DNA from 3 places in the Pseudolabrys taiwanensis genome. Region 1 is predicted to be linked to each of the others. Evidence: predicted binding sites of a transcription regulator. Region 1 holds the regulator's gene; each other region holds the start of a gene.
What was found. The regulator PhoB, encoded in region 1, activates phosphate uptake and scavenging genes when phosphate is short. The targets are predictions, from matches to a motif close to TGTCATNNANCTGTCAT.
Positions count from the first base shown of each region.

Region 2: a site for PhoB is predicted at 1,976-1,992, ahead of DW352_RS23885 (CorA family divalent cation transporter). Genes of this name have one in related genera too.
Region 3: a site for PhoB is predicted at 2,228-2,244, ahead of DW352_RS03365 (acid phosphatase). Genes of this name have one in related genera too.

Region 1 is NZ_CP031417.1:4,650,825-4,660,365, reverse strand. Features, by position in the region: gene argF (ornithine carbamoyltransferase) at 10-936, opposite strand; gene DW352_RS22175 (aspartate aminotransferase family protein) at 936-2,141, opposite strand; gene DW352_RS22170 (GcrA family cell cycle regulator) at 2,571-3,059, shown strand; gene phoB (phosphate regulon transcriptional regulator PhoB) at 3,253-3,954, opposite strand; gene phoU (phosphate signaling complex protein PhoU) at 3,970-4,692, opposite strand; gene pstB (phosphate ABC transporter ATP-binding protein PstB) at 4,724-5,542, opposite strand; gene pstA (phosphate ABC transporter permease PstA) at 5,539-6,375, opposite strand; gene pstC (phosphate ABC transporter permease subunit PstC) at 6,380-7,294, opposite strand; gene pstS (phosphate ABC transporter substrate-binding protein PstS) at 7,533-8,570, opposite strand; gene DW352_RS22135 (ATP-binding protein) at 8,823-9,541, opposite strand, start outside.
Region 2 is NZ_CP031417.1:5,017,975-5,027,515, reverse strand. Features, by position in the region: gene DW352_RS23895 (ABC transporter ATP-binding protein) at 1-1,275, shown strand, start outside; gene DW352_RS23890 (GIY-YIG nuclease family protein) at 1,450-1,740, opposite strand; gene DW352_RS23885 (CorA family divalent cation transporter) at 2,054-3,055, shown strand; gene DW352_RS23880 (antibiotic biosynthesis monooxygenase family protein) at 3,131-3,430, shown strand; gene DW352_RS23875 (cobalamin-independent methionine synthase II family protein) at 3,629-4,780, shown strand; gene DW352_RS23870 (MarR family winged helix-turn-helix transcriptional regulator) at 4,913-5,362, shown strand; gene DW352_RS23865 (DUF1398 domain-containing protein) at 5,374-5,769, shown strand; gene DW352_RS23860 (tripartite tricarboxylate transporter substrate-binding protein) at 5,776-6,768, opposite strand; gene uvrB (excinuclease ABC subunit UvrB) at 6,937-9,541, shown strand, end outside.
Region 3 is NZ_CP031417.1:703,890-713,430, reverse strand. Features, by position in the region: gene DW352_RS03370 (MgtC/SapB family protein) at 1-552, opposite strand, end outside; gene DW352_RS03365 (acid phosphatase) at 607-2,127, opposite strand; gene DW352_RS03360 (cytochrome-c peroxidase) at 2,356-3,519, shown strand; gene DW352_RS03355 (peroxiredoxin) at 3,687-4,346, shown strand; gene DW352_RS03350 (PaaI family thioesterase) at 4,482-4,889, shown strand; gene DW352_RS03345 (DMT family transporter) at 4,892-5,785, opposite strand; gene DW352_RS26655 (hypothetical protein) at 5,943-6,113, shown strand; gene DW352_RS03340 (hypothetical protein) at 6,228-6,518, shown strand; gene DW352_RS03335 (hypothetical protein) at 6,601-7,086, shown strand; gene DW352_RS03330 (hypothetical protein) at 7,111-7,293, opposite strand; gene DW352_RS03325 (carboxymuconolactone decarboxylase family protein) at 7,365-7,754, opposite strand; gene DW352_RS03320 (aspartyl/asparaginyl beta-hydroxylase domain-containing protein) at 7,892-8,581, shown strand; gene DW352_RS03315 (hypothetical protein) at 8,593-9,015, opposite strand; gene DW352_RS03310 (hypothetical protein) at 9,298-9,541, shown strand, end outside.

The DNA.
Region 1 (9,541 bases):
GCCGCTCTCTCAGGCGTCGGCGTGCAGGCACCAGGCGAGGAGGCCCTTCTGCGCGTGCAGACGGTTCTCGGCCTCGTCGAACACCACGGACTGCGGCCCGTCGATCACCTCGTCGGTGACTTCCTCGCCGCGATGCGCCGGCAGGCAGTGCATGAATAACGCGTCCGGCTTCGCCTTGGCCATCAGGCTGGCATTGACCTGATAGCGCTTGAGGATGTTGTGGCGGTGCTTGGCCTCGCGATCGCCCATCGATACCCAGGTGTCGGTGAAGACGCAGTCGGCATCCTTCACCGCCGCTTCCGGATCATCGCCGATCTCGATCGCCGCCTTGGAGGACTTCACCCAGTCCATCAGCCACTTCTTCGGCTTGAGTTCCGGCGGGGTCGCGACGCGCAGACGGAAGTCGAAGCGTTCCGCAGCGTGCATCAGCGAGGCGCAGACATTGTTGGCGTCGCCCGACCAAGCCAGGGTGCGCCCCTGGATGGGGCCGCGATGCTCGACATAGGTCATGATGTCGGCCAGCACCTGGCAGGGATGCGACCGGCGCGTCAGCCCGTTGATCACCGGCACCGTCGCATAGCGCGCGATCTCCGCGACCGCCTCGTGATCGAGCGTGCGGATCATGATGGCGTCGACGAAGCGCGACAGGACGCGCGCGGTGTCGGCGAGCGTCTCGCCGCGTCCGAGCTGCATCTCCTGAGCGGTCAGCATGATCGCCTCGCCGCCGAGCTGGCGCATGGCGACGTCGAAGGACACGCGCGTGCGCGTCGACGGCTTGTCGAAGATCATCGCCAGCGTCTTGCCCTCGAGCGGCGCGCGACGCACGCCTTTGGCACGCTCGGCCTTCATCGCACGGCTCTTGTCGATGAGCCCATGCAGGACCGGCTTCGGAATATCAATCAGATCAAGGAAATGCCGCACGTCGTTGCCAGACATCAGGCGGCTCCCTTGGCGGGAGCGTGGGCCTGCGCCAGCCGCTGGCAGGCGCGATCGATGGCGTCGACTGCGAACGCAATCTCTTCGTCGCCGATGATCAGCGGCGGCAGGAGGCGCAGGACGTTGTCGCCGGCGGCCGGCGCCACCATCTTCTCGGCCCGCAGCGCATCCACCATTTCGGCGACCGGCGGCACCAAACGCAGGCCGATCAGCAGGCCTTCGTTGCGCACCTCGGCGATCACGGAGGCGTGGCGATCCTTCAGCTCGGCGAGCCGCTGCTTCAGCTTGAGCGTCTTTTGCTTGACGCCCTCGAGGAAGCCATCGGCCATCACCTCGTCGAGCACCGCGTTGGCGACTGCAACGGCGAGCGGGTTGCCGCCGAAGGTCGAGCCGTGTGTGCCCGGGGTCATGCCCTTGGCCGCTTCCGCCGTGCCGAGGAAAGCACCAATGGGGAAACCGCCGCCGAGAGCCTTGGCCAGCGTCATGATGTCGGGCTCCACGCCCGAGAGCTGATACGAGAACAGCGCGCCGGTGCGGCCGATGCCGGTCTGGATCTCGTCGAAGATCAACAGGAGACCGTGCTGGTCGCACAGCTCGCGCAGCGCCCGCAGGAAGGAATGCGGCACGACGCGCACGCCGCCCTCGCCCATCACCGGCTCGATGAGGATGCCGGCGGTTGCCGGACCGATGGCCTTCTTGACCGCCTCGATGTCGTTGTAAGGCACCTGGTCGAAGCCTTCGACCGGCGGGCCGAAGCCTTCAAGATACTTCTTGTTGCCGGTCGCGGCGAGCGCCGCCAGCGTGCGGCCGTGGAACGCGCCTTCGAACGTAATGATGCGGAACCGCTCGGGCCGACCCGATACGGCGTGATACTTGCGCGCCATCTTGATGGCGCCTTCCATGGCCTCGGTGCCGGAGTTGCAGAAGAACGCAAAGTCAGCAAAGGAGGCCGCGCACAAGCGATCGGCCAGCCGTTCCGCGCCGGGAACACGGTACAGATTGGACACGTGCCAGACCTTGTGCGCCTGCTCGGTCAGCGCCGCGATCAGCTTGGGATGGGCGTGACCGAGTGCATTGACGGCAACGCCCGAGGTGAAGTCGAGATAACGCTCGCCCGTAGCCGTATAAAGCCAAGCGCCCTCACCCCGCTCAAAAGCGAGATCGACGCGCGCGTAGGTCGGCAAAAGGTGCGAGGTCACGGCCAACTTCTTTCATCATCAGGCCGATCCTGCTCGGTATCGGCTGGATGTCTCCCCGCGCCGGTCGCCCGGGTTCGGGTGCATGCGCGGGCCAAAACGAAACGTGCCGCCTCGCCGGGCGGCACTGTTACGACGTATTTTATTGCCGGGCGGCTCCAAGTCAACCTTTTGGCGCCGAGCGATTCGCGGACTCAATTACGCCGCAAGCCCGGATTCTATTGGAAAACTGTTGGTAGCTGCGGTTTGGGCCCGCGCGGTGCTTGCACGCGAGTCACCCCATATTGTAGCGTTTTGGTCAAGTCAGTACGACATTTCGTACGGCGAGATAGATTTCTAGTTCATCCCTGGAGCGTACGCGTCCGGGTGCCCGCTTGGGGAGGCACCGGTCGTCGGGGATGGATTCTAACCAAGGCTAGGGCGCCTGGGAGAATACCGATGGGCTGGACGGACGAGAGGGTCGAACTTCTCAAGAAGCTGTGGTCGGACGGGCTTTCCGCCAGTCAGATCGCGGCCGAGCTTGGCGGCATCACCCGCAACGCGGTGATTGGCAAGGTGCATCGCCTGGGCCTCTCCGGCCGCGCCAAGAGCCCGTCCTCGGCCGCGCCGCGGCCGCGTAAAGCGCGCTCTTCCGGTCACATGCTGCGCGTTTCGCGGCCGGCAGTCCGCGGCAATACCGCGCTCGCTTACGAGTACGAGCCGGAGCCCGAGCCGGAACTGATCGAAATTCCGACGGAGCAGCGCAAGACGTTGCTGCAGCTCAACGAGCATACCTGCCGCTGGCCGGTGGGTGATCCGGGCGCGTCGGACTTCTTCTTCTGCGGCGGCGACACCTCGAACGAACAACCTTACTGCTCGTTCCACTGCCGCGTGGCCTATCAGCCGGCCAATGATCGCCGACGTGAGAAGCGGGCATTCAGAGGCTGAGCGCAATCAACCGATCACGAAAAAGGCCGGGCGCACTGCCCGGCCTTTTTGTTTTTGCTTTCTTATCCTTCCCTGAAAGGGGAGGGTCCGGCGCGCAGCGCCGGGGGTGAGTAACGTCGCAATTGAAAGCGACCCCCACCCGGCTCGCTTCGCTCGCCACCCTCCCCGCGAGCGGGGGAGGGATAAGCGCGCACTAGTTCATCCGCCCGAAGCGGTCGTCGAGCGCGTAGCCGGCGCCGCGCACGGTCCGTATCGGATCGGCGGCTTGGCCACGATTGATCGCCTTGCGCAGACGGCCGACATGGACGTCGACGGTCCGCTCATCGATGTAGATGTCCGAACCCCAGACGCCGTCGAGCAACTGCTCGCGCGAGAACACGCGACCCGGACGCTCCATTAGGAACTCGAGCAGGCGATACTCGGTCGGGCCGAGATCGATCGCACGGCCCGAACGCGAGACGCGTTTCTTTTCACGGTCGAGCTCGAGATCGCCGATGGTCAACACGTTGGCGACCCGCTCTGGATTGGCCCGGCGCAGCAGCGCGCGCACACGCGCAAGCAGTTCCGGCACCGAGAACGGTTTGACGATATAATCGTCGGCGCCGGTCGCCAGACCGCGCACCTTCTCGCTCTCCTCGCCTCGCGCGGTGAGCATGATGATGGGCAATTGCCGTGTTTCGGGGCGGGCCCGCAGACGACGGCAAAGCTCGATGCCGGAGAGGCCCGGCAGCATCCAATCGAGCACGACCAGGTCGGGGGTCGCTTCTTTCAGGCGGGTATCGGCCTCATCGCCGCGGGCGGCGGTTTCGACCTCGTATCCCTCCGCTTCGAGATTATAGCGGAGGAGCATCGTCAGCGGCTCCTCGTCTTCGACGATCAGGATGCGGGCGCTCATCTTATGGTCTCGCGGTTACTCCCCCGCCGCACGCAACGCCGGGATGGTCGTGGTGTCGCCCTTCGGCCGCTTGTCGGCAATCGGGCGCCCTTCGATGATGTAATGCACGGTCTCGGCGATGTTGGTGGCGTGATCGCCCATGCGTTCGATATTCTTCGCGCAGAACATCAGGTGGATGCAGAAGGTGATGTTGCGCGGGTCTTCCATCATATAGGTGAGCAGCTCACGGAACACCGAGGTGCACACCGCGTCGATCTCTTCATCGCCGCGCCACACCGACAGCGCCTTGCTGATGTCGCGGCGCACATAAGCATCGAGCACCGTCTTGAGCTGCTCGAGCAGTAGATCGGTCATGTGCTCGACGCCGCGGATCAGCTTCGGCGGGGGAAATTCCGCATTCAGCGCAATGACGCGTTTGGCAATGTTCTTGGCGAGATCGCCGATACGCTCCAGATCGTTGGCAAGGCGCAACGCGCCAACGATCTCGCGCAGGTCGACCGCCATCGGCTGACGACGTGCGATGGTGAGAACCGCCTTTTCCTCGATCTCGTGCTGCAGTTTATCGATGCTGGTGTCGGCCTCGGTGATGCGCTGCGCCAGCGCGGTGTCGCGCCGGGCCAGAGCGGCAACGGCTTCGGCCACCTGCTTTTCGGCAAGTCCGCCCATCTCGGCAACCATGCGGGACAAGTCCTGCAAGTCGGAATCGAAGGCTTTCGCGGTATGTTGCTGGTCGGTCATTTGTCGTTGTCCTTCGCGCTCTTGTCGCGCGCTAGCCGAAGCGGCCGGTGATATAATCCTGAGTGCGACGATCGGTCGGGGTCGTGAAGATCTTGGTGGTCTCGTCGAATTCGACCATTTCGCCGAGATACATGAAGGCCGTGAAGTCGGAGACGCGCGCCGCCTGCTGCATATTGTGGGTGACGATCGCGATCGTGTAATCGTCCTTGAGCTCGTCGATCAGCTCTTCGATCTTGGCCGTCGAGATGGGATCAAGCGCCGAGCACGGCTCGTCGAAGAGGATCACCTCGGGGCGCACGGCGACCGTGCGGGCAATGCACAGACGTTGTTGCTGGCCGCCCGACAGCGATTGTCCGTTGGCGTTGAGCTTGTCCTTGACCTCGTTCCACAGCGCGGCCCGCTCAAGGGCGCTCTTGACGCGGTCGTCGAGCTCCGACTTAGACAGCTTCTCATAAAGCCGGATGCCGAAGGCGATGTTCTCGTAGATCGTCATCGGAAACGGCGTCGGCTTCTGGAACACCATGCCGACCTTCGCGCGCAGCAGGTTGAGATCCTGCGACGGCGCCAGGATATCTTCGTTATCCAAGCGGACGTGACCAGCGGCGCGCTGGTTCGGATAGAGATCGTACATGCGGTTCAGGATTCGCAGCAGCGTGGACTTGCCGCAGCCGGACGGACCGATGAACGCCGTGACCTTACCCTTATAGAGCGGCACGTTGATATTCTTCAGCGCACGATGCTCGCCATAGAAGAAGTCGAGATCGCGCACGGAGATCTTCTCCGTCAAACCTTCGACGTTGATCGGCGCATTGTTGACGGTCGGAACGGTGAACGATGCTACGCTGTTCATGACTTTCTCTGTGCCGCGAGGGAACGTGCGGTGATGCTAAGCGCCAGCACCGCCAGGGTGATGATGAGAGCGCCGGTCCACGCCAGTTCCTGCCAGTCCTTGTAGGGACTCAGCGCAAACTGGAAGATCACGACCGGCAGGCTGGCCACCGGCGCATTCATGTTCATGCTCCAGAACTGATTGTTGAGCGCGGTGAACAACAGCGGAGCGGTTTCGCCGGAGATGCGCGCCACGGCTAGCAGCACGCCGGTGACCATGCCGGCGCGCGCGGCGCGGTAGGCGACTTTCTTGATCATCAGCGAACGCGGCAAACCGATCGAGGCGGCTGCTTCGCGCAGCGTGTCGGGCACGAGAGTCAGCATGTCCTCGGTCGTGCGAACCACCACCGGCACCACGATGACGGCGAGGGCGATGGCCCCGGCCCAGCCGGAGAAGTGGCCCATCTGCGCCACGACGATCTCATAGACGAACAGACCGACGACGATCGACGGAGCGCTGAGCAGGATGTCGTTGATGAAACGCACCACTGCGGTGAGTTTATCGTAGCGCCCGTACTCCGCCATGTACGTGCCGGCGAGCATGCCCAGCGGCGTACCGATCACGACCGCGATGACGGTCATGATCAGGCTGCCCATGATCGGGTTTAGCAGACCACCGGCCGCGCCAGGCGGCGGCGTCATCTCGGTGAAGACGCGCAGGGACAGGCCGCTGAAGCCTTCCCAGAGCAGGACCGCAAGGATCAGCACCAACCAAGCAAGGCCGAAGAGGGTTGCGGCGATCGCAAGGCCGACGGCCAACTTGTTGCGGGCGCGGCGGGTGTCGTAAAGCGCCATGGCGTTAGCCTCCCACCTTGGCATTGAGGCGCATCAGCATCAGTCGCGCGAAGGCGAGAACGATGAAGGTGATGACGAAGAGGATCAGACCGAGCGCGATCAGCGAGGAGGTGTAGAGATCGCCGACGGCCTCGGTGAATTCGTTGGCGATGGTCGCCGAGATCGTCGTGCCCGGCGCCAGGATCGAGCCGGATATGTGGTGGGCATTGCCGATGACGAAGGTCACCGCCATGGTTTCGCCGAGCGCACGGCCAAGGCCGAGCATGACGCCGCCGATGACGCCGACGCGGGTATAGGGCAGCACGACGTAACGGGCGACTTCCCAGGTGGTGCATCCGAGGCCGTAGGCCGCTTCTTTCAACACCGGCGGCACCGCCTCGAACACGTCACGCGAGATCGAGGTGATGAAGGGCAACACCATGATGGCGAGGATCAGACCGGCGGTCAGCACGCCGATGCCGTAAGGCGGGCCGGCGAACAGCGTCGACAGCACCGGAACGTTGCCGAACACCTCGATCAGGAACGGCTGCACATATTGCTGTAGGAAAGGGGCGAACACGAACAGGCCCCAGATGCCGTAGATGATGCTGGGGATGCCGGCGAGCAACTCGATGGCGATGCCGATCGGGCGGCGCAGCCACATCGGGCACAGCTCGGTCAGGAACATCGCGATGAACAGACCGACCGGAACCGCGATCAGCATGGCGATGACCGAAGTGACGATGGTGCCGTAGATCGGCGCGATCGCGCCGAAGCGCTCCGTCACCGGGTTCCAGGACTCATCGACCAGGAAGGTCAGACCGAACGCACGCAGCGCCGGCCACGAGCCGTAAACCAACGAAATAATGATACCACTGAGAATGATCAGAACGGTAATGGCCGCGGCACGCGTCAGACCGCGGAACACCGCGTCACTCATGCGCAGGCGTTGAAGAACCTTAGCCCGATCGACCTGCTGGGCCACGCTGGCAGCCCCGCCCTGTAACGCAACGTCCACCACGGGTCCCCTCCGGGATGATTGCACGCGGGCTCTCCTTCGGCTTGCACTGCGTCAGGGAGCCACTCAACCGACCTTGCGGCCGTAAGACAAGCCACCTCTGGCGAGGCGGTGAGAAAGGGAGAGGCACCCATGGCGCCCCTCCCCAACTTTCCTTGGATTAGAACAGCGACTTACCGCTGGCGTCCTTGATGTCGGACTTCCAGGTAGCCTCGATGTCCTTCACGACATTGGCCGGCATCGGCACGTAGTCGAGTTCTTCAGCCATCTTGCCGCCGTTCTTGTAGGCCCAAGCGAAGAACTTGAGCGCTTCGGTGGTGGCGGCAGCGTCGGCCGGCTTCTTGTAGACGAGGATCCACGTCGCCGCGGTCATCGGCCAGGACTTGTCGCCCGGCTGGTTGGCGAGGATCACGCCGTAGCCCGGCTGCGACTTCCAGTCGGCGTTGGCAGCCGCGGCCTGGAACGCTTCCGAGGTCGGCGACACGGTCTTGCCGCCCTTGTTGACCATCTTGGTGAAGGTCAGCTTGTTCTGCAGCGCGTAGGCGTACTCGACGTAGCCGATCGAGCCCTTGGTGTTGCCGACGTTGTTGGCGACGCCTTCGTTGCCCTTGGCGCCGATACCGGCAGGCCATTGCACCGCGGTGTTGGTGCCGACCTTCGACTTCCAGTCGGGGCTGACGTCCGACAGGTAGTAGGTGAAGTTGAAGGTGGTGCCCGACCCGTCCGAACGGTGAACGAGGGCGATCGCCTGCTTCGGCAGCTTGGCGTTCGGGTTCAGCTTGGCGATCGCGGCGTCGTCCCAGGACTTGATGTCGCCGAGGAAGATCTTGGCCAGCGTCGGGCCGTCGAGCACGAGGTCACCCGGCTTCACGCCGTCGAGGTTCACGACCGGCACGATGCCGCCCATCACCATCGGGAACTGCGAAAGGCCGGCCTCGTCGAGCTCCTTGCCCGGCAGCGGCGCGTCGGAAGCGCCGAACGTCACGGTCTTGGCCTTGATCTGCTTGATGCCGCCGCCGGAGCCGATCGACTGATAGTTCAGACCGTTGCCGGTCTCCTTCTTATAGGCATCCGCCCACTTGGCGTAGACCGGATAAGGGAAGGTCGCGCCGGCGCCCGAAATGTCGGCGGCGCTCGCCGGTACGAAGGCGGCGGCGGCAAGGAAGCCGGCGGCTGCCAGTGCGGTCCAATGTTTCACGGGTTTTCTCCATGTTGACGGCCAGAGACGCGCACGGAGCCGAACGCCCCATGACACCCTCGTTGCGCCCAACCTCGGGCGGCCGCTGTTGCTCAAAAATACGCTCTCCGTGCGTGCCTCAGAGGGCTTTGTCATTGCGCGAGCGCAAGCCGTTCCGAGATCGCGGGGCCAGCCATAGGCATCGCCCGTCACCGTTCTATGAACTTTAGATGACAGTACGATGACGTATCAAGTATATGATTTAACTAGATTTTATCCGCCGATGACGGACTCGGCGGTGCGCAAGGGCAGGTGCATTGTAAAACTCGCTCCCTGGCCCAAAGTGCTCTCGATCGACAGTCTGCCGCCATGGCGATTGAGCACATGTTTGACCAAGGCGAGGCCCAAACCGGTGCCGCCTTGCTGGCGGCTGTCCGCCACGTCGACCCGATAGAAGCGCTCGGTCAGCCGCGGGAGATGCTCCGGCGCGATGCCGGGACCGTAATCACGCACCGACAAGCGCGCCTCCGGCGCGCCGGCCCGGGTCTGGCCGGGCGCCAGCGTAATATCGACCCGCTTTCCGGCCGCGCCGTATTTGAGCGCGTTCTCGACCAGGTTCTCGAGCGCCCGGATGAGCTCGTCACGATCGCCGAGCACAATCACCGGCGCCTCCGGGGTCGCGACCTTGATCTCGACCTCACGGTCGCGGGCGAGGGTCTGCAAGCCGTCGACCACCTGCCGCACGATCACGGCAAGATCGACCGGCGTGCTGGGCTGCAAGTGCGCGTTCAGCTCTATGCGCGACAGCGACAACAGATCGTCGATCAGCCGCGCCATGCGGGTGGCCTGCGCCTGCATGATGCCGAGGAACTTCTCACGCGCCACGGCGTCGGATCTGGCCGGCCCCTGCAAGGTTTCGATGAAGCCGAGTAGCGCGGCGAGCGGTGTACGCAATTCGTGGCTCGCATTGGCAACGAAGTCGGCGCGCATTT
Region 2 (9,541 bases), 370 kb from region 1:
TTCGCGGCCTACATCGTGATGCTGCGCATCTTCGTGCCGCGCATGCGCGACAAGTCGAAGGTGATGTCGGAAACGCGCTCGATGCTGACCGGCCGCATCGTCGACACCTACACCAACATCGTCACGGTGAAGCTGTTCGCGCGCGCCAAGGACGAGGACGCCTATGTGCGCGAGGCGATCGACCAGCACACCGGCCGCTTCCACGAGTCGCTGCGCCTGAACACCTTGTTCGCGCTGACGCTGATCCTGCTCAACGCAGCTCTGATCACCGCGACCGGCGCCTTCGCCATCGTGTTGTGGCGGCACGGCCAGGTGAGCGTCGGCACGGTCGCCATGGCGCTGCCGATGACGACGCAGATCGTCGCGGCGTCCGGCTGGGTCGCGTGGCAGATCACCTCGATCTTCGAGAACATCGGCGTGGTGCAGGAAGGCATGATGACCATCGCCCGCCCGCACACGTTGGTCGACGCGCCGGAAGCACCGGCGCTCGCGGTCTCGCAGGGCGAAGTCCGCTTCGACGACGTCTCGTTCGGCTATGGCCGCGAGAGCGGGCTGATCGAGAACTTCAACCTCACCGTCAAGCCGGGGGAGAAGATCGGCCTCGTCGGCCGCTCCGGCGCCGGCAAGTCGACCTTGGTCAACCTGCTGCTGCGGTTCTTCGAGGTCGAGGGCGGCCGCATCCTGATCGACGGCCAGGACATCGCCAAGGTGACGCAGGAGAGCCTGCGCGCGCAGATCTCGGTGGTGACGCAGGACACGTCGCTCCTGCATCGCTCGATCCGCGCCAACATCCGCTACGGCAAGCCGGAAGCGACCGAGGCCGAGATCGTCCGTGCCGCGGAGCTCGCGCACGCGCACGATTTCATTCTCGATCTCGAGGATCAGATCGGCCGCAAGGGCTACGACGCCCATGTCGGCGAACGCGGCGTCAAGCTTTCGGGCGGCCAGCGTCAGCGCGTCGCCATCGCGCGCGTGATCCTGAAGGACGCGCCGCTCCTGGTGCTCGACGAAGCGACCTCCGCGCTCGACAGCGAGGTCGAAGCGGCGATCCAATCGAGCCTTGGCACCTTGATGGCCGGCAAGACGGTGATCGCCATCGCGCACCGGCTGTCGACCATCGCGCAGATGGACCGCTTGGTGATCCTCGATCACGGCCGCATCGTCGAACAGGGCACGCACGAGGAACTGCTGCGCGCCAACGGCCATTATGCGGCGTTGTGGCGTCACCAGTCCGGCGGCTTCATCGACCTCGACGATCAACAGGCGGCGGAGTAAGGCACAGCCGGACAAACACCGGCGGCTCTCACTTGCGGCAGCTCGTCATGGATGCCCGGGTCAAGCCCGGGCATGACGGAGAATGTGGGGCGCCCCTCCCTACGGTCATTGCCGGGCATAGCCCGTCGAAGACGGGCGTGAACGCCCTGATGCCCCGGCAATCCATGATGAAGCTCAGCGCGTGATGTCGTTGTAGAGATCACGCCACTGTGGGTTCGACGCCTCGATCAATTGCAGCTTCCACAGCCGTGGCCAGTGCTTGATGTTCTTCTCGCGCTGAATGGCGTCGTACGGCGCATCGTATTGCTCGAAATGCACGAGCATCTTGAGCCCGTAACTTTGCGTGAAGCCTTTCACCAGACCTTCGCGATGTTCGTAGATGCGGCGAACAAGATCGTTCGTCACGCCCACATAAAGCGTGCTGCGCGGATTGTTGGTGAGCAAATAGACCCAATAGGCTGCCATCGCGGGACGGCATCATGGATTGCCGGGTCAAGCCCGGCAATGACCGTGTTGAAAGGCAGCCGCCCCACACTCTCCGTCATGCCCGGGCTTGACCCGGGCATCCATGATGACGTGCCGCAACCGGTAGCCCTACGTTCTCGGCAGGTGCTCACGCCTCTCGCCGGCACGGACCTTTCAACAAATAACCACCCCTTCGTCGCGTCCGGATACCGGCAGGCTCAGTCGTCCACGCCGTTGTCATCGTCCTGTCATCGGCTGGAGAACACTGCGGCACAGCGTCAAACTGCCGCGCAGCGAATAAGAGGACGAAAGCATGCGTACCGCCGACCTTGCCGATGCCCATCCGGCGACCGGGATCGTCTGGATCTATCGCTTCGGTCCGGACGGCACGGCCGCGGCGATTGCCAACGAGCAGGTCGACCAGGCCTTGACCGACCAAGGGCCCGGCTGGACCTGGGTGCATCTCGGGCTCGCCGATACGCGCTGCCGCGCCTGGATCGCGCAGAGCGCGCCGGTGTCGGACATCGCCCGCGAACTGCTCACCGGCCAGGACCGGCATCTGCAGCTCGACATCGTCGGCCAGGAAGTGATGGGCGTGCTGCCCGATCTGCACCAGGAGTTCGCCGAGCCCGGCGAGGATCTCGTCCGGTTGCGCTTCGTGCTGACCGACAAGGTTCTGCTCACCGCCCGCAACCGGCCGGCGCATTCGCTCGACGCCATCCGCCGCGCCGTCGACGCCGGCAAGCGCTTTCCCACCGCGCTATCGCTGCTCGACGCCGTGGTCGACCATTTCGCCGATGCCGTCGGCCGCATGGGCGAGAAGCTCGGCAACGAGCTCGACGATGCCGAAGATCATCTCATGCGCGACGAGCCGATCGGCGACCGCGCCGGCATCGGCCGCGTGCGCTTGCAGGCGGTGCGCGTGCACCGGCAACTGGCGCAGTTGCGCGGCATGTTCGCGCGGCTGGAAGCGCGCGTCGCCGCCGACAACGCGCAGGTCGGCCGCGCCATCCGGCGCCTCGGCCAGAAGCTCGAAGCCATCGATCACGAGATGACCACGCTGCACGAGCGCGCGCGGCTGCTGCTCGACGAGCTCGACTCCAAGATGATGGCGGTGACCAACCAGCGGCTGTTCGTGCTGTCGGTGCTCACCGCGTGCATCCTGCCGCCGACTTTGGTCACCGGCTTCTTCGGCATGAACACCAAGGACCTGCCGTTCCAAAACACCGACGCCGGCACCTGGGTGGCAGCCACCATCGCGCTGCTCGCCGGTCTGGCTTGCTATTGGGCATTGCGGCGGCTGCGCGCGTTCTGACTTCGACCTTTCCATGCGCGCGTGCGCGGCTCATAATGGCGCGGTTGCTTATTTCCACTCGTGAAAGTCCCGTCCATGATCCTTGAAATTGCGCAGATCGATGTGAAGCCCGGCACGGAAGCCGAGTTCGAAAGCGGCGTGCAGAAGGCCGCGCCTTTGTTCAAGCGCGCCAAAGGCTGCACCGGCATGGCCCTGCAGCGCTCGCACGAAAATCCGCAGCGCTATCGTCTCTTCGTGCAGTGGGCGACGCTGGAGAATCACACGGTCGACTTCCGGGGTTCCGACGACTTCCAGGAATGGCGCAAACTGGTCGGTCCGTATTTCGCCACGCCGCCGGAAGTCGAGCACGTGACGGAAGTGTTCAAGGGATTCTAGTCTCGGTCATTGCCGGGCATAGGCCGCCGAAGACGGACGTGAACGCCTTATGACCCGGCAATCCATGATGAGCCGCAACGGGCAAACCAAAATGTAAGAAGGTCATGCACGGAACTGCATCATGGATGCGCGGGTCAAGCCCGCGCATGACAGCGGAGAGGCCCATACCGGAATAGCAGGTTATGAAAGGCTGAAGCCATGCAACGCAGCGTCGACCGCATTCTCACCACGCACACCGGCAGCCTGCCACGCACCAAGGAGGTGGTCGACCTGCTGATCGCCGAGCAGCGCGAGCCGGGGCAACACAAGGCCGCCCTCGCCGCGGCGGTCGACAAGGCGGTGAAGCTCGTCATCGCCAAACAGATCGAATGCGGCATCGACATCGTCAATGACGGCGAGCAGGGCCGCACCGATTATACGGTGCATGTGCTCGACCGCCTGACCGGCTTCGAAGGCGAGAGCGCGCCGCCGATGGGCACCGGCGAGCCGGAGTTTCCCGAGCTGGCCGAAATCCTCAAGCAGTTCGCCTCGCCCTTCCAGCACCGTCCCGCCTGTTCGGGTCCCGTCGGCTGGAAGGATTTCGCCGCCGCCCAGGCCGACATCGATCTCGCCAAGCGCGCGATGGAAGGCGTCAAGGCCGCCGACATCTTCATGACCTCGCCCTCGCCCGGCCAGATCGCGCGCTATCTCAAGAACAACTTCTACAAGAACGACGAGGACTACATCTTCGCGCTCGCCGGCGTGATGCGGCAGGAATACAAGGCGATCGTCGACGCCGGCTTCATCCTGCAGCTCGATTGCCCGGACCTCGCGATGCTGCGGCACATGGTCTATCTCGATCTGCCGCTCGCCGAGTACCGCAAGATCATCGCCACCAACGTCGCCGCGCTGAACGAAGCGGTGCGCGATCTGCCGCCGGAACGCATGCGCATGCATGTGTGCTGGGGCTCGACCATGGCGCCGCGCCACACCGACGTGCCGTTGAAGGACATCGTCGACATCGTGCTCACCGGCCGTCCGGCCGCCGTCTCCTTCCCCGCCGCCAATGCGCGGCACGAGCACGAATGGAAGATCTGGCGCGACGTCAAGCTGCCCGCCGGCAAGACCATCATCCCGGGCGTGATCGACTCCACCGTCAACACCATCGAGCATCCGGAAGTGGTCTGCGACCGCATCCTGAACTTCGCCAGCGTGGTCGGCCGCGAGAACGTCATCGCCGGCGTCGACTGCGGCTTCGGCACCTTTGCCGGCCGCGTGCAGGTCGACACCAAGATCGTCTGGATGAAAATGGCCTCGCTCGCCGAAGGCGCGGCGATGGCGTCGCGGCAATTGTGGAAGAAGGCGGCGTAAGGGGCCCGAGCACGGTCCATCCGCGGCAAGAAACGACAACGCTCCACGCACGCGCCTTTTCACGGGGTTCTCACCCCCGCGCCGGCCGCCGTCGATATTGACAATTACTTGTCATTCTGACATCCTAATACCATGAATGCCGACGCCAAATCCCTCTTGCCGCTGATCGTGGCGGACATCTACGAGCTGGCCGGTCGTTTTCGCGACGGTGGCGAGGCGATCGCCGCGACCGTCGGCCAGACCCAGGCGCGTTGGCAGGTCATGAGCGCGGCCTCCGTCGATCCGCGTACCGTGCCGCAGATCGCGCGACGCCTTGGCGTGTCGCGCCAGAACGTGCAGCGCATCGCAGATCTGCTGGTGAAGGAGAACTGGGCCAGCTTCGAGACCAATCCCGATCACCGCAGTTCGCCCTTCCTCGTGCTCAATGCCCGCGGCCAGGAGGCGCTGGCCAAAATCAACAAGGCCGCCAGCCAGAGTCATGCGCAGATCGCGCGCCAGCTCGCCGGCACGCATGTCGGCGCCCTGCATCGCGGTCTGCGGCGGCTGATTCAGGCTTTGGACGACAGTAACCCCACCGTGTGAGGAGCAACCCCATGAACACCGCCACGATCGCCGAATGCATGACCGCGAGCTTTGCCGACACGCCCTTCCCGCTGGTGGTGCAGAAGCTCGCCGGCGCGGGCGTCGTCAGCTATCGCACCGATCTCATGGCGCTGCGTAACACCTATTACGACGGCGGCAGTGAATCCTTCGACGAGCGCGTGCCGCTTGCCGATGCGCCGGCGATCGCCGCGACCTTCGATGCCGGTGGCGTCGCCGAGACCGTGAAGGCGATCCAGCGCCGGGAAATCGGCTACGCCGAATTCCTGCGCCGGATCATGGCGGCCGGCTGCGCGAGCTACGAGGTCTTCTTCGGCGGCCGCAAAGCCGTCTATGTCGGACGCGACGGCAACGCCTATGTGGAGCCGTTCCCGGCGGCGAAGACCTGAGCGCGCTTATTGCGTGCTGATGCCTGCTTGCCGCGCCACCGCGGTCCAGCGCGCGACCTCCGACTTGAAGAAGGAGTCGAAGGCCGCCGCGCTGGTCGCCATCGGTTCGACGCCGACCGCGGCGACGCGCTGACGCGTCTCCGGCTGCGACATCGCGTCGACAACGGCGCGGTTGAGCGTCGCAACGATCGGCGGCGGCGTGCCGGCGCGCACCAGCACGCCCTGCCACGCCTGCACCTCGAGATCGTTGCCGAGGCCGACCTCGCCGATCGCCGGGATATCCGCGTAAGCCGGCAGGCGCGCTTGCGTCATCACGGCGAGCGCCCGCAATTTGCCCTGCGTGATGAAATCGCGCATGGCCGGCGTCGGCGTATCCCAGAGCATCTGCACCTGCCCGGCGATCAGCGCCTGCAGCGCAGGCGCGCTGCCTCGGAACGGCACGTGAATGAGGCGGATGCCGGCGCGCCGCGTGAACAGTTCGGCCGCCATATGCGCCGAAGAGCCGACGCCACCCGACGCATAGGTGATCGTGTCGGGCGCGGCTTTGGCGGCGGCAACGAGATCGGCGACGCTGCGGTACGGCGCGTTGGCGGCGGTGAGCATGAACAGCGGTACGCTCGCGACCTGCGACACCGCCGTGAGATCGCGCGTCGTGTCGTAGCTCAGCTTGGTCAGCGCGGGCGCGACCGCCAGCGAGAAGATGCCGAACAACAGCGTGTGCCCGTCCGGCTCGGCGCCGATCGCCGCATTGGCGGCGATGCTGCCGCTGCCGCCCGGCTTGTTCTCGATGATCACCTGCTGGCCGAGGATCGGGCTCATGCCGTTCGCGAGCACGCGCGCCACCGAGTCGACGGTGCCGCCGGCGGCGAAGCCGACGAGAATGCGCAGCGGCCGGTTCGGGAAGGCGGCGCGCGCGCCGCGCGGCAGAGCGGCGGTGGCGGCAGCGGCAGCCATCGCCGACAGCGTCAGGCTGCGACGCGAAAACAGGCGCGATGTCACGAAGGCAACCTCCTGGCGCGGAATCGATGACTGCGACAGACGGCGCCGCAGCCAAGACAAACATCCGACCGCCACACGGTCAATCGGCGTCGCCCGTGGCGCTCTCTGGGGCGGATGAAATCCCCGGCGCTTCTTTCTTTGGCCAAGGACTCGCCCCATATTCCGGCCATGGCGAAGTCCCCCGACACATCGAAGCCCAAAAAGTCCAAAGACCCCGCGAAACCCACGCGCTCCAAGGCGGCGCGGCCCGAGGAGCCGGCGACGCCGGACGATCTCGCGGCGCTGCTCAACCCGGGCATCGCGCGTGGCACCGCGGGCCTCGGCTCCGGCACCAATATCCAGCCGCCGGCGGACAATTCGTGGGACCGCCGCACCGGCAACGCCGCGGAACATCTGGCGCGGAAATCGACCAAGGGCTTCGACGAAGCGTCGCAGGCCGACTACACCGGCTCGCCGATCACCGGGCTCGATCCGGCGCTGGCGCAGGAACTCGGCCTCAGCGATGAACTGAAATATCGGCTGCCGCGCGCCGACCTGCCGAAGCCGGGCCACGGCCTGTCGTCGATGGGCGTCGAGGCGACCGCGCAATCCCTGGAACGCCTGCTGCGCGAGGGCCGGCCGGAATTCGCCACGGCGGAGGCCGCCTGGACGCCGCACCGCCCGCCGCGGCCGGAGAAGTCCGAAGGCGGCATCCCGCTCAAGATCAAGTCGGACTTCGAGCCCAAGGGCGACCAGCCGCAAGCGATCAAGGAACTGGTCGAGGGCGTGAAGCGCCACGACCGCACGCAGGTGCTGCTCGGCGTCACCGGCTCGGGCAAGACCTTCACCATGGCCAAGGTGATCGAGCAGACGCAGCGCCCCGCGCTCATCCTGGCGCCGAACAAGACTTTGGCCGCGCAGCTCTACGGCGAGTTCAAGTCGTTCTTCCCCGACAACGCCGTCGAGTACTTCGTCTCGTATTACGACTACTACCAGCCGGAAGCCTACGTTCCGCGCACCGACACCTATATCGAGAAAGAATCGTCGATCAACGAGCAGATCGACCGCATGCGCCACGCCGCGACGCGCGCGCTCTTGGAACGCGACGACGTCATCATCGTCGCCTCGGTGTCGTGCATCTACGGTATCGGCTCGGTCGAGACCTATTCGGCGATGACATTTACGTTGAAGCAGGGCGGGCAGATCAGCCAGCGCCAGCTGATCGCCGATCTCGTCGCCCTGCAATACAAGCGCGTGCAGCACGACTTCTCCCGCGGCACCTTCCGCGTGCGCGGCGACACCATCGACCTGTTCCCGGCGCACTATGAAGACCGCGCCTGGCGCATCCATCTGTTCGGCGACGAGATCGAGAAGATCGAGGAGATGGACCCGCTCACCGGGCAGAAGACCGACGAGTTGGCGTTCGTGAAGATCTACGCCAACTCGCACTACGTCACGCCGCGCCCGACGCTGATCCAGGCGATGGACTCGATCAAGGCCGAGCTGCGCATGCGGCTCGACCAGCTCAACGCCGCCGGCCGCCTGCTCGAAGCGCAACGGCTCGAACAGCGCACGCGCTTCGACCTCGAAATGATGGAAGCCACCGGCTCCTGCGCCGGCATCGAGAACTATTCGCGTTATCTCACCGGCCGCCGGCCGGGCGAGCCGCCGCCGACGCTGTTCGAATACGTGCCGGACAACGCCCTCGTCTTCTGCGACGAGAGCCACGTCACCGTTCCGCAGATCGGCGCCATGTTCAAAGGCGACTTCCGCCGCAAGGCGACGCTCGCCGAATACGGCTTCCGCCTGCCCTCCTGCATGGACAACCGGCCGCTGCGCTTCGAGGAATGGGACGCGATGCGCCCGCAAACGGTCGGCGTCTCGGCGACGCCCGGCGCCTGGGAGCTCAACGAATCCGGCGGCGTGTTCGTCGAGCAGGTCATCCGGCCGACCGGCCTCATCGATCCGCCGGTCGAGATCCGCCCCGCGCGCCTGCAGGTCGACGATCTCGTCGGCGAGGTGCGCGAAGTGTCGCGCAAGGGCTATCGCACGCTCATCACCGTGCTCACCAAGCGCATGGCCGAAGACCTCACCGAATATCTGCACGAGCAAGGCATCCGCGTGCGCTACATGCACTCGGACATCGACACGCTCGAGCGCATCGAGATCATCCGCGACCTGCGCTTAGGGGCCTTCGACGCGCTGGTCGGCATCAACCTGTTGCGCGAGGGCCTCGACATTCCCGAATGCGCGCTGGTCGCCATTCTCGACGCCGACAAGGAAGGCTTCCTGCGCTCGGAGACGTCGCTGGTGCAGACCATCGGCCGCGCCGCGCGCAACGTCGACGGCAAGGTGATCCTCTATGCCGACCAGATCACCGGCTCGATGCAGCGCGCCATGGACGAGACCACGCGTCGCCGCGAGAAGCAGCTCGCTTACAACGCCGAGAACGGCATCACGCCGGAGAGCGTGAAGCGCGGCATCGCCGACATTCTCGACAGCGTCTACGAGCGCGATCACGTGCTGATCGCGACCGCCGAAGGCAAGGCCGGCGAATTCGCCGAGGCGGCGACCATCGGCCACAATCTCGAAGCGGTCGTCGCCGACATGGAAACCAAGATGCGCGAAGCCGCCGCCGATCTCGACTTCGAGACCGCCGCGCGCCTGCGCGACGAGATCAAGCGTTTGCGTCAGACCGAGATGGCGGTGCTCGACAATCCCACGGCGAAGGCTCTTCCCTCCCCCCTTGCGGGGGAGGGTGGCCGCGCGAAGCGCGGCCGGGAGGGGGGTAGCG
Region 3 (9,541 bases), 1.6 Mb from region 1:
CCAGACGTCGCGCGCATTGACGCTGCCGGCCGGCCCGATCGGCGTATCGGGCAGCAACGGCAGCACGATCAGCGTCATCGCCAGCAGCACCAAGGTCGAGCGCAGTTCGGGCCAGGTGAGACGCGCGACCAGACTATGCATGTCCTCGCGTGCCGCGAGGATGCCGGTCACCGCCACCGCGGCCGCGGCGGCGACGCGTGTGTCGCCCAGCACGGCATAGGCGCCGAGGATGTAGGTGAGCAGCGCGGCCACCAAAGTCGTGGCGGAATAAGTGTCGGCCGCGCGGTTGGCCTCGCGCTGGAACAACGCTACCACCGCCGCGTAAGCGGCAAAGCCGATGCCGAGCACCAGCGCCGTGCCTTCGGCCGAGCCGGTCGCCTGCCCGAGCGCCGCCGTCAGCCCGCCCAGCACGCCGCACAGCGCGAAGGTCCGGATGCCGGCCGCACGCGAACCGGGCATCGCCTCGCGCGTCTGCCAGCCGCGTTCGAGACCGGTCAACAGACCGATGCCGAGCGCGACCGCGAGCCGATAGAGAAGTTGGTCGATGTCCATGCGTCACACCCGCCGGCCCTACGCCGGCAGGTGTGAAGTATACCGCGCGCGATCCTATTGCGGCAGATCAAGCGCCGCGGTGAGATCGCCCAGCGCGGCCTGGCCGTTGGCTTTCAGCGCGGCGTCGCGCGCGGTCAATCCGGCCAGCACCGGCAACTCGAAACGCTTGGTGATGAAGCGCAGGATCGACGTCGTATCGTACTGCGTGTGATCGACCGTGCCCTTCTTGGCGAAGGGCGAGATGATGAAGGCCGGAATGCGCGAGCCCGGGCCCCAACGATCGGCCTTCGGCGGCGCGACGTGATCCCAGAAACCGCCGTTCTCGTCGTAGGTGATGACCACCAACATGTGGCCCCATTGCGGGCTCTTCTCGAGATGCGCGACGACATCGGCGATGTGCTTATCGCCGGATTCCACGTCGGTGTAGCCGGCATGTTCGTTGAGGTTGCCCTGCGGCTTGTAGAAGGTGACCGGCGGCAGCTTGCCGGCGTCGATGTCCTTGATAAAGGCTTCGCCGTTCATGCCGCCGTCCTTGAGATGCTCGGCGCGCGCCGCCGTGCCCGGCGCGTACTGGACGAAGTAATTGAACGGCTGATGGTGGAATTGGAAATTCGGCACCGGCGCGCCGCCTTTGCCGTCGAGCGCCGCCTGCCAGGCGCCGGCATACCAGGCCCACTGCACGCCCTTCTCGCTGAGAAGATCGCCGATCGTCTTTTCCGTCTGCGGCGGCAGCGTCGTCGCGAGCTTGGGATCGGCCAGGCGCGCGTCGCCGCCCTCGGCCGGCTTGTTGTTGCTCGGCTGATACGGCGGTTGCATCGTGTTGATGGCGTAGAAGTCGGGCGTCAGGTTGCTGCTGTTGACGAATTTCGGCGGCCCTTCCATCGCCGACTTCGGCGAATTGGACGCCAGCGTCAGCGTGACGCCGTCGGCCTCGACCACCGAGATGAGGCCTTTCGCGGGGCTCTTGTCGGCATCGGGATAGAAAGGCGTGCACGCGCAGACGAGCTGGAAATGGTTGCTGAACGAGCCGCCGAACGATCCCTGGAAGAAATTGTCGGCGAGCACGTATTTCTGCGCCACGCTCCACAGCGGCAGCTTGGAGCCGTCGTAGTAGCCCATCACCAGACCGCCGGCGTCGGCATAGGCGACGAACTTGTCGTTCTTGCCGCCGTCGATCTGCATCTGGTTCTCGTAGAAGCGATGCCAGAGGTCGCGCGTGGTGACGCTGAGCGGCGCATTGAAGCCGTTCGGATCGTCGATGGCGAACACCTTGTTGGGCAGATGCTCGCTCTGCGCCTGCGTGATCGGCGGCGTCACGCCCTTGGCGGTCAGCCCGCCCCACGCCGGCGGCAGTTCGGCCAGCACCGCGCCGTCGCGGTCGTGCTGCACGGCCATCTCCGGCGTCACGTTCTGCAGGCCGTTGGCGCCGGGAAAGTGTCCGTAGAGGTTATCGAAGCTGCGGTTCTCGGCGTAGATGACCACCACGGTATCGATGGCCTTCACCCCCTGCGCCTGTGCATACGCGCTTGTCAGCGCCGTGCTCGCCAGCGCCAAAGCCAGAACCGATCGCTTCATAATGTCTCCTCGAAATAAACGAATGGACCGCCCCGAGGCGCGATGATAGGTCGCGTTGTGTGGCAGGCGGATGAACCCGCAGCGGGGCACCGCCCCGCGCTGTCAATTTAGTGTCATGGTGCCGTTCCAGGTTGGGCCCTCCGGCCGAACGGTCCTTCATCCGTGCTCCGCCCCTTCTATTCGACCAAGGTCGCATGTGTTGCGTTGGTTCTGGCGCTTGGCCTCGGTATGGCCGGCGCCGAGGACGCCGGCCTGACGCGCCACCAAGCCTATGCGCGCGCGGCGGCGCTCGAAGCGCTCGGGCGCAGGATGTTCTTCGATCCCAGCCTCTCCGCTTCGGGGCAGATGGCTTGCGCGAGCTGCCACGATCCGGCGCACGGCTTTGCGCCGGCGAATGCGTTGCCCGTCCAGCGCGGCGGCCAAGACATGCGGCAGCCAGGCTTACGCGCGGCACCCTCCCTCAAATACCTGCAGGCGGTGCCGCCGTTCACCGAGCATTATTTCGAAGCGGACGACGAAGGCGACGGCAGCGTCGACAACGGCCCGACCGGCGGCCTGACGTGGGACGGCCGCATGGACCAGCGCCGCGACCAAGCGCTGTTTCCCTTATTCTCCGCGGTGGAGATGGCAAATGAGAACGCCGATGCGCTCGCCGCGCGCGCCCGGCAGGCAGGCTTTGCCGACGACATGCGCGCGCTTTACGGCAGCGACATCTTCAACGACGGCAAGAAGGCGGCCGCCGCGATCGGTCACGCGCTCGACGTCTTCCAACAGTCGTGGCGCGACTTCTACCCGTACAGCAGCAAGTACGACGCTTACCTTGCCGGCCGCGCGCAGCTCTCCCCGCAAGAAGCGCGTGGCCTCGCCCTCTTCAACGATCCGGCCAAAGGCAATTGCGGCAATTGCCACCGCAGCAGTCCCGGCAATGACGGCACGCCGCCGCAGTTCACCGACTACGGTCTGATTGCGATCGGCGTGCCGCGCAACGCGGCCATCCCGGCCAATGCCGATCCCAAATTCTTCGATCTCGGCGTGTGCGGTCCCTTACGCACCGATCTCGCCGGGAAGCCCGAATACTGCGGGCTGTTCAAGACGCCGTCGCTGCGCAACGTCGCCTTGCGGCAGAGCTTCTTCCATAACGGCAAGATGCACAGCCTGCGCGATGCCGTCGCCTTCTACGTCGAGCGCGACACCGATCCGGGCAAGTGGTACCCGCGCGACGCCGCCGGGCACGTGCGCAAGTTCGACGACCTGCCGGCCCAATACCAAGGCAACGTCAACGACGAGCCGCCGTTCGGCGGCAAGCCGGGGAACACGCCCCGGCTGTCGGCGCAGGAGATCGGCGATATCGTCGCTTTCCTCGGCACCTTAACCGATGGCTATGCGCGGTGATGCGGGGATAATGTTTCGCGGGAACGAAGGGTGACCGAAGGCGTGTTCTCTCAGCCTGGTAAACCATAGTGCCCCGGTACTCTTTGCCGGCAGCCTATTCCCACCCACCGCGCCGGCCTATATTAAGCGTGGGAACTCACAGCAGATAAGCGATTGGAGGATTGGTCATGACGCTTGCGATTGGCGATACCGCACCGGATTTCGAGGCCGAAACCACGGAAGGCAAAATCCGCTTCCACGACTGGCTCGGCAATTCCTGGGGCGTGCTGTTCTCGCACCCGAAGGATTTCACCCCGGTCTGCACGACCGAACTCGGCACGATGGCCCGCCTCAAGCCGGAGTTCGACAAGCGCAACACCAAGATCATCGGCCTGTCGGTCGACCCGGTCACCAACCACGCCAAGTGGGCGGACGACATCAAGGACGTGGTCGGCTTCGCGCCGAACTATCCGATGATCGGCGACACCGATCTCAAGGTCGCCAAGGCCTATGGCATGCTGCCGGCCGCGACCGCCGGTTCGTCGGAAGGCCGCACCGCCGCCGATAACCAGACCGTCCGCACCGTGTTCATCGTCGGCCCGGACAAGAAGATCAAATTGATCCTCGTCTACCCGATGACCACCGGCCGCAACTTCGATGAGATCCTGCGCGTGCTCGACTCGCTGCAGCTCACCGCCAAGCACCGCGTGGCGACGCCCGCCAACTGGAAGCAGGGCGAAGACGTCATCATCGCCGGCTCGGTCAGCGACGACGAGGCCAAGAAGATCTGGCCGCAGGGCTTCAAGGCGCCGCGGCCCTATATCCGCATCGTGCCGCAGCCGCAGTAAGAGCGACGGCGACAGGCTCGCTTCAGAAGGGCGCGGACGGCAACGTCGGCGCCCTTCTCGTTAACGCCCCCTGCTCTTGCTTTTCACCTCGCCTGCCGTAATGGTGCGCGCCGCATTCACGTCGGAGCCTTTGCAATGAGCGAATTCAACGAGGCCGCGAAGCTGCAGCCGCCTTTCGCCGAATTTCTCGGCCTCAAAATCACGCATGTCTCGTCCGATCGCGTCGCCGCCGAACTGCCGGTGCGCGACCAGCTCAACAACCGTTTCAACATCATGCATGGCGGCGCGATCATGGCGCTCGCCGACAATCTCGGCGGCACGGCCGCGACGGCCAACCTCAAGCCCGGCCAGAGCACGACCACGATCGAGAGCAAGACCAATTTCTTCGCCGGCGTGCCGATCGGCGACGTCGCTTACGCCGAATGCACGGCCCTGCACAAAGGCCGCACCACCATGGTCTGGCAGACGCGCATCACGCGTCGCGACGGCCGGCTCTGCGCCTTGGTGACGCAGACGCAACTCGTGCTCGATCCCAAGAAATAGGCTCAGCGCCTGGCGCCAGCCTTGCCGGCGTCGCCGCGGTTGGCGAGCACGACGCCGACCGCGCAGATGAGCATGCCGGCGATCGAGATCGCATCGAGCTTTTCGCCGAACAGCAGGAAAGCCATCAGCGCGGTGGTCGCCGGCACCAGATAGAACAGACTGGCAAAGCCGGTCGCCGCCGAGCGGCGGATAAGCCAGTACATCAGCGCGACGGCGGCGATCGAGAGAACGATCACCAGGTAAGCGAGCGCGAACACCAGTTCGCCGTTCCAATGGATGACGCGCGTCTCGAAGGCGAAAGCGCCGATCGCGAACAGCACCGTGGCGCCGGCATATTGCACCGTGTTGCCCGGCCGCCAGTCGATGCCGCCGCAGAAGCGCTTCTGATAGAGCGTGCCGAGGGAAATGCCGAGCAGCGAAGTCACGCTCGCGCACCAACCGAGCACCGAGCCGGCGGCAACGATGCTGCGGTCGTGCAGCACCAGCAGCACGCCGAGAAGACCGAGCGTGAGGCCGAGCCATTGCCGGCCGGTCACCGGCTCGCCCATGAACCTGTTGGCGATGGTCGCGATAAGGACGGGCTGGAGACCGGGAATGAGCGCCGAGATGCCGGCCGGCACGCCTTGATCGATGGCGACGAAGACGCCGCCGAGATAAAGCCCATGCACCAGCGCGCCGGCGACCAGACTGTGACCCATCTCCGTCGCCGTGAGCCAACGCACGCGCGCGATGAGCGTGAGCACGATGAGAATGGCCACCACCAACGCCATGCGCAGCGTCAGAAAGGTCATCGGCTCGATATAGGGCATGCCGAGACGCGCACCGATGAAGCCCGTGCTCCACAGAAACACGAACAACAGGGGCGCCGCGGCGATGGCGGCACGACTCAAGGGCATGTTGAGACCGGCATGAAGCTTCAGTGACGTCGCAGAAGGTGGGAACCGCGCTATAGCATCTTCGGTCCCCCCTGCCTCCTTTTTTACACATTCGTTAGGCCTCGCGCGGCGGCCCGGGTGCTAGCGTCGCAGCGTCTGCACAGGGGGGATAGCAGCCATGAAATTGCTCGCGGTCTACGCAGTCTTCGTCGCCATCGGCGAAGTAATCGCCTACGGCATCGGCCGCAGCGTCGAAACATGGTCGCCAACGGCCAGTTTGCCCGTGTTTCTGGCGTGTTTCTTCCTGATCTTCTGGGTCGCTTGGCGCGCGGCAATCCGCGTCGCCTGACGTCCACAGCGGGTTCCCTCCTCGTTTCCCTGCGTCGTCTCGGAACCGTGGTCGTCACTCGTGGGTTGCCCCGCGACAGGACGACCACACGTCCGCGAACCCAGGGAGGCCGAGATGACTGACCCGCGTTATACCGATCCCGACCCGCGCCTGAGCGATCCGGTGCTGCGGCGCGATGAAAGCAGCAGCGGCATTTGGGGCTGGATTGCGGGTATCGCCGTGATTGCCTTGATTGCTTTCGTCGTGATCGCCGGTTGGACCGGCAATCAGAACACGGCGAGCAACAGCGCCTCGCCGCCGGTTACGACCGGCCAGGCCACGCCCGGCACAACGCCGAGCGCGACGCCGCCCAGCACGACAGGCTCCGGCACGACATCGCCCCAGCCGCCAGCCAACCGCCAGTAACGCCTTCGCGACGAACCCGGCTCCGGCCTTCACGCCGGAGCCGGCACTTGCGGTGAAAGCACACGTCAAAGGACAGCGCGCGATGACCATGCAGGACCCCGAGCGCGGCCAAGCCGAACCCGAAATCATCGATAGCGGCGTGCATGTCCGCGACAGCGAGCGCGGCAAGGCAAGCACCGGTCAGATCGCCCTCACCGCCTGCGCCATCATCGCCATTCTCGCGGTTTTCTTTTGGGGCGTGAGCAATCAGCGCACCGAGATCGCCGGCTCTGAATCGACGCAAGCGACCACGGCTCCGGCCGCCAATGGCGACACCAGCGGCACGCAGGCGCCGGCCCAGCAATCGCAGGCGGCGCAGCAACAGTCGCAGAAGGAAGCCAACCAGCAGCAAGGCAAAGCCGCGCCGCGAAGCAATGTGCCGGAAACGACGGGCCAGGCCGTCAATCGGCCAGCGGCGGCGCCCGCCCCCGGCAATGCCCAGCCGACCGATCAGCGTCCGGCCGGCACGAGTGAGAATGCGCAGCCGCCGGGCAACCAGCCGGTCCAACCGCACGGCGCCGGTAAATAAGATCGCCGGCGCGCCACACCGGCGTCAGACCAGAAGAGCCGACAGGCCGTAGCCGACCGCGGCGCTGAACACGGCCTCGAGCGCCTGGAACTGTACGCCATCGAGCGCGGTGCTGACATAAGGAAACACAAACGTGCCGAAGGGCACCATCACGCCCGCGACCACGGCGACGCACACCAGTCGCGTCACAAGATAACGATCCCACATCTTCCACTCTCCCCCGCGCGTTGCCGCGCTTTGCCCTGATATTGCACGGGGCACCCTGCCGTCACAATGCTTCAATCCTGGAACATGGGGTCGATCGGAACCCGGTAACCGTTGGCCAGGCGATTGGTCTCGTTGGCCATGCCGGTGACCGCCATCACCTCGGCGAACATGGCCTCGCTCATACCGGCCTTGCGGGCGGCGGCCGTGTGCGAAGCGATGCAATACCCGCAGCCATTGGTGACGGAGACAGCGAGGTAGATCATCTCCTTGGTGAGCGGATCGAGCGCCCCCGGCGCCATAATCTCCTTGATGCTCTCCCAGGTGCGCTTGAGCGTCGCCGGATCGTGCGCGAGATACTTCCAGAAATTGTTCACGTCGGGCACGCCGCGCGACTGCTTGATGTCGTCGTAGACGGCACGCACTTGCGGCGAGGCATCGGCGTATTCGATCGGCTTGGGCATCGCGGCCTCCGGACTGTTTGGCGGTATCAATCGGCCGCCGCCGGGCTCCGCGGCGCGGCCATAATGAATTTATACCTTTTTTGCGCCCCGAACAGATAGTCTTGCCTGGGGGCCTCAGAATCGAAGGGGCATTTTCCGTGCAGTTCTACGACCGCGCCGCGGACGTCGTGCGCGCCTATTACGACCGCCGCATCGATACGCCGGCCACGCTCGACACCGACCGCTATTTCCCCGAGGCAAGCCGCTTCACGGGCGCCTACCCGGCGATCCGCCGCGAGGCGCTCGCCGTTCTCGACACGCTGCATCGCGTGCCGCGCTTCCACGACCTGATGCCGCAGCAGGCCGACATCTCGGCCGGCGACGGCCGCGACTGGCGCATGTTTATCCTGAAGGCCTATGGCGTCGCGGTCGAGGAGAACCTGCAACGCTGCCCGACTTTGGACGCGCTGCTCGCGGAGACGCCGGACGTCGTGTCCTGCGTCGTCTCGTTTCTCGCGCCGCGCAAACATATCCCGGCGCATCGCGGCCCGTTTCGCGGCATCCTGCGCTTTCATCTGATGTTGTCCATGCCGCTGGCCGACGACGGACTCCCTGCCTGCGAACTCAACATCGACGGCGTGCCCTATCGCCTGGCCGACGGCGATACGCTGTTATGGGACGACACCTATCCGCACGAAGTGTGGAATCGCAGCGACGAGGTCCGCATCGCGTTGCTCCTCGACATATGGCGCAAGGACATGCCGGCCGACGCCGCGCTGGTGTCTGCGGCATTGATGGCGGCGACGCGGGCCTGGATCAGGAAACGCGGCATGTCCTATGGCGGCTAACCGGTACGCGGTTATTTCTTCTGCAGGCTCCTGAGCATCTCCTGGCTCTTCTTCTGCATCTCGTCGGCGAGCTTCTCGTCGTCGTCCGCGTCGTCATCCTTTTCCTGCGCCAGCGGCTTGATGCATTCCGAATTGCTGTCGCTGGAAACGCGTACATAGGCGCCGTTCTCGCGCGTGCGCGTGCACAACTCGAACTCCTTGGCGCCGGCCGGCACGGTCTTGGCGCAGCTGATGCTCTCGCTGCGAATGCCTTCTCCCGGCAGGATGAGATGGCAGTTGACCGTGCAATGCGTCTCCTGCGCATAAGGATTGCTGACCAGCACGGCGACCGTCTTGCGATCGGACGAAAGTTTGCAGACGTGCAGATCGGCGGCCCGCACCACGGACGTGAATGCCGTCGCCGACGTCACAACGGCAATACAATACAAGCGCATGATGTCTCCCCCGAGAACCGGGGGAGATTAGCGTGGCATCCGGCGCGACGGAAAGCACCATGCGCGGCGGGAGGCAGGACCCGGCTCTATGGCGACACGGCTCTGGGCAGACCGGGCGCGTCGCCGTCGGACGATGACCGCCTTATGACAAACCGGCCGCAGCCAAACGCCGCAGCGTGAATATCGCGGTTGGACTGGCGGATTTATCGCTCTGTCACATCCGCAGGCGACACGCAGCATCTTGCCGGTTCCGGCAGTCTCCGAGGAAAGGATGCTCAACCCATGTCCACCCGCCGCATGATGCTCCGCACCTGCGCCGCCGCCTTCACGGCCGCCGCGCTCGCGCTGCCCGCCGCCGCGCAGACGATCGACAACAGCGCCCTCAATGCGTCCGGCTTTCGCCCGCACGCGCGTACCTTCGGCCTCGTCTACACGCTGCCGGCGGAGGTCAACGCCACGCTCGCCGCAACCATCGGCGGCCCGCTGAAGGAAAAGCTGATCAACGCCGGCCTCGCCACCGAAGCGG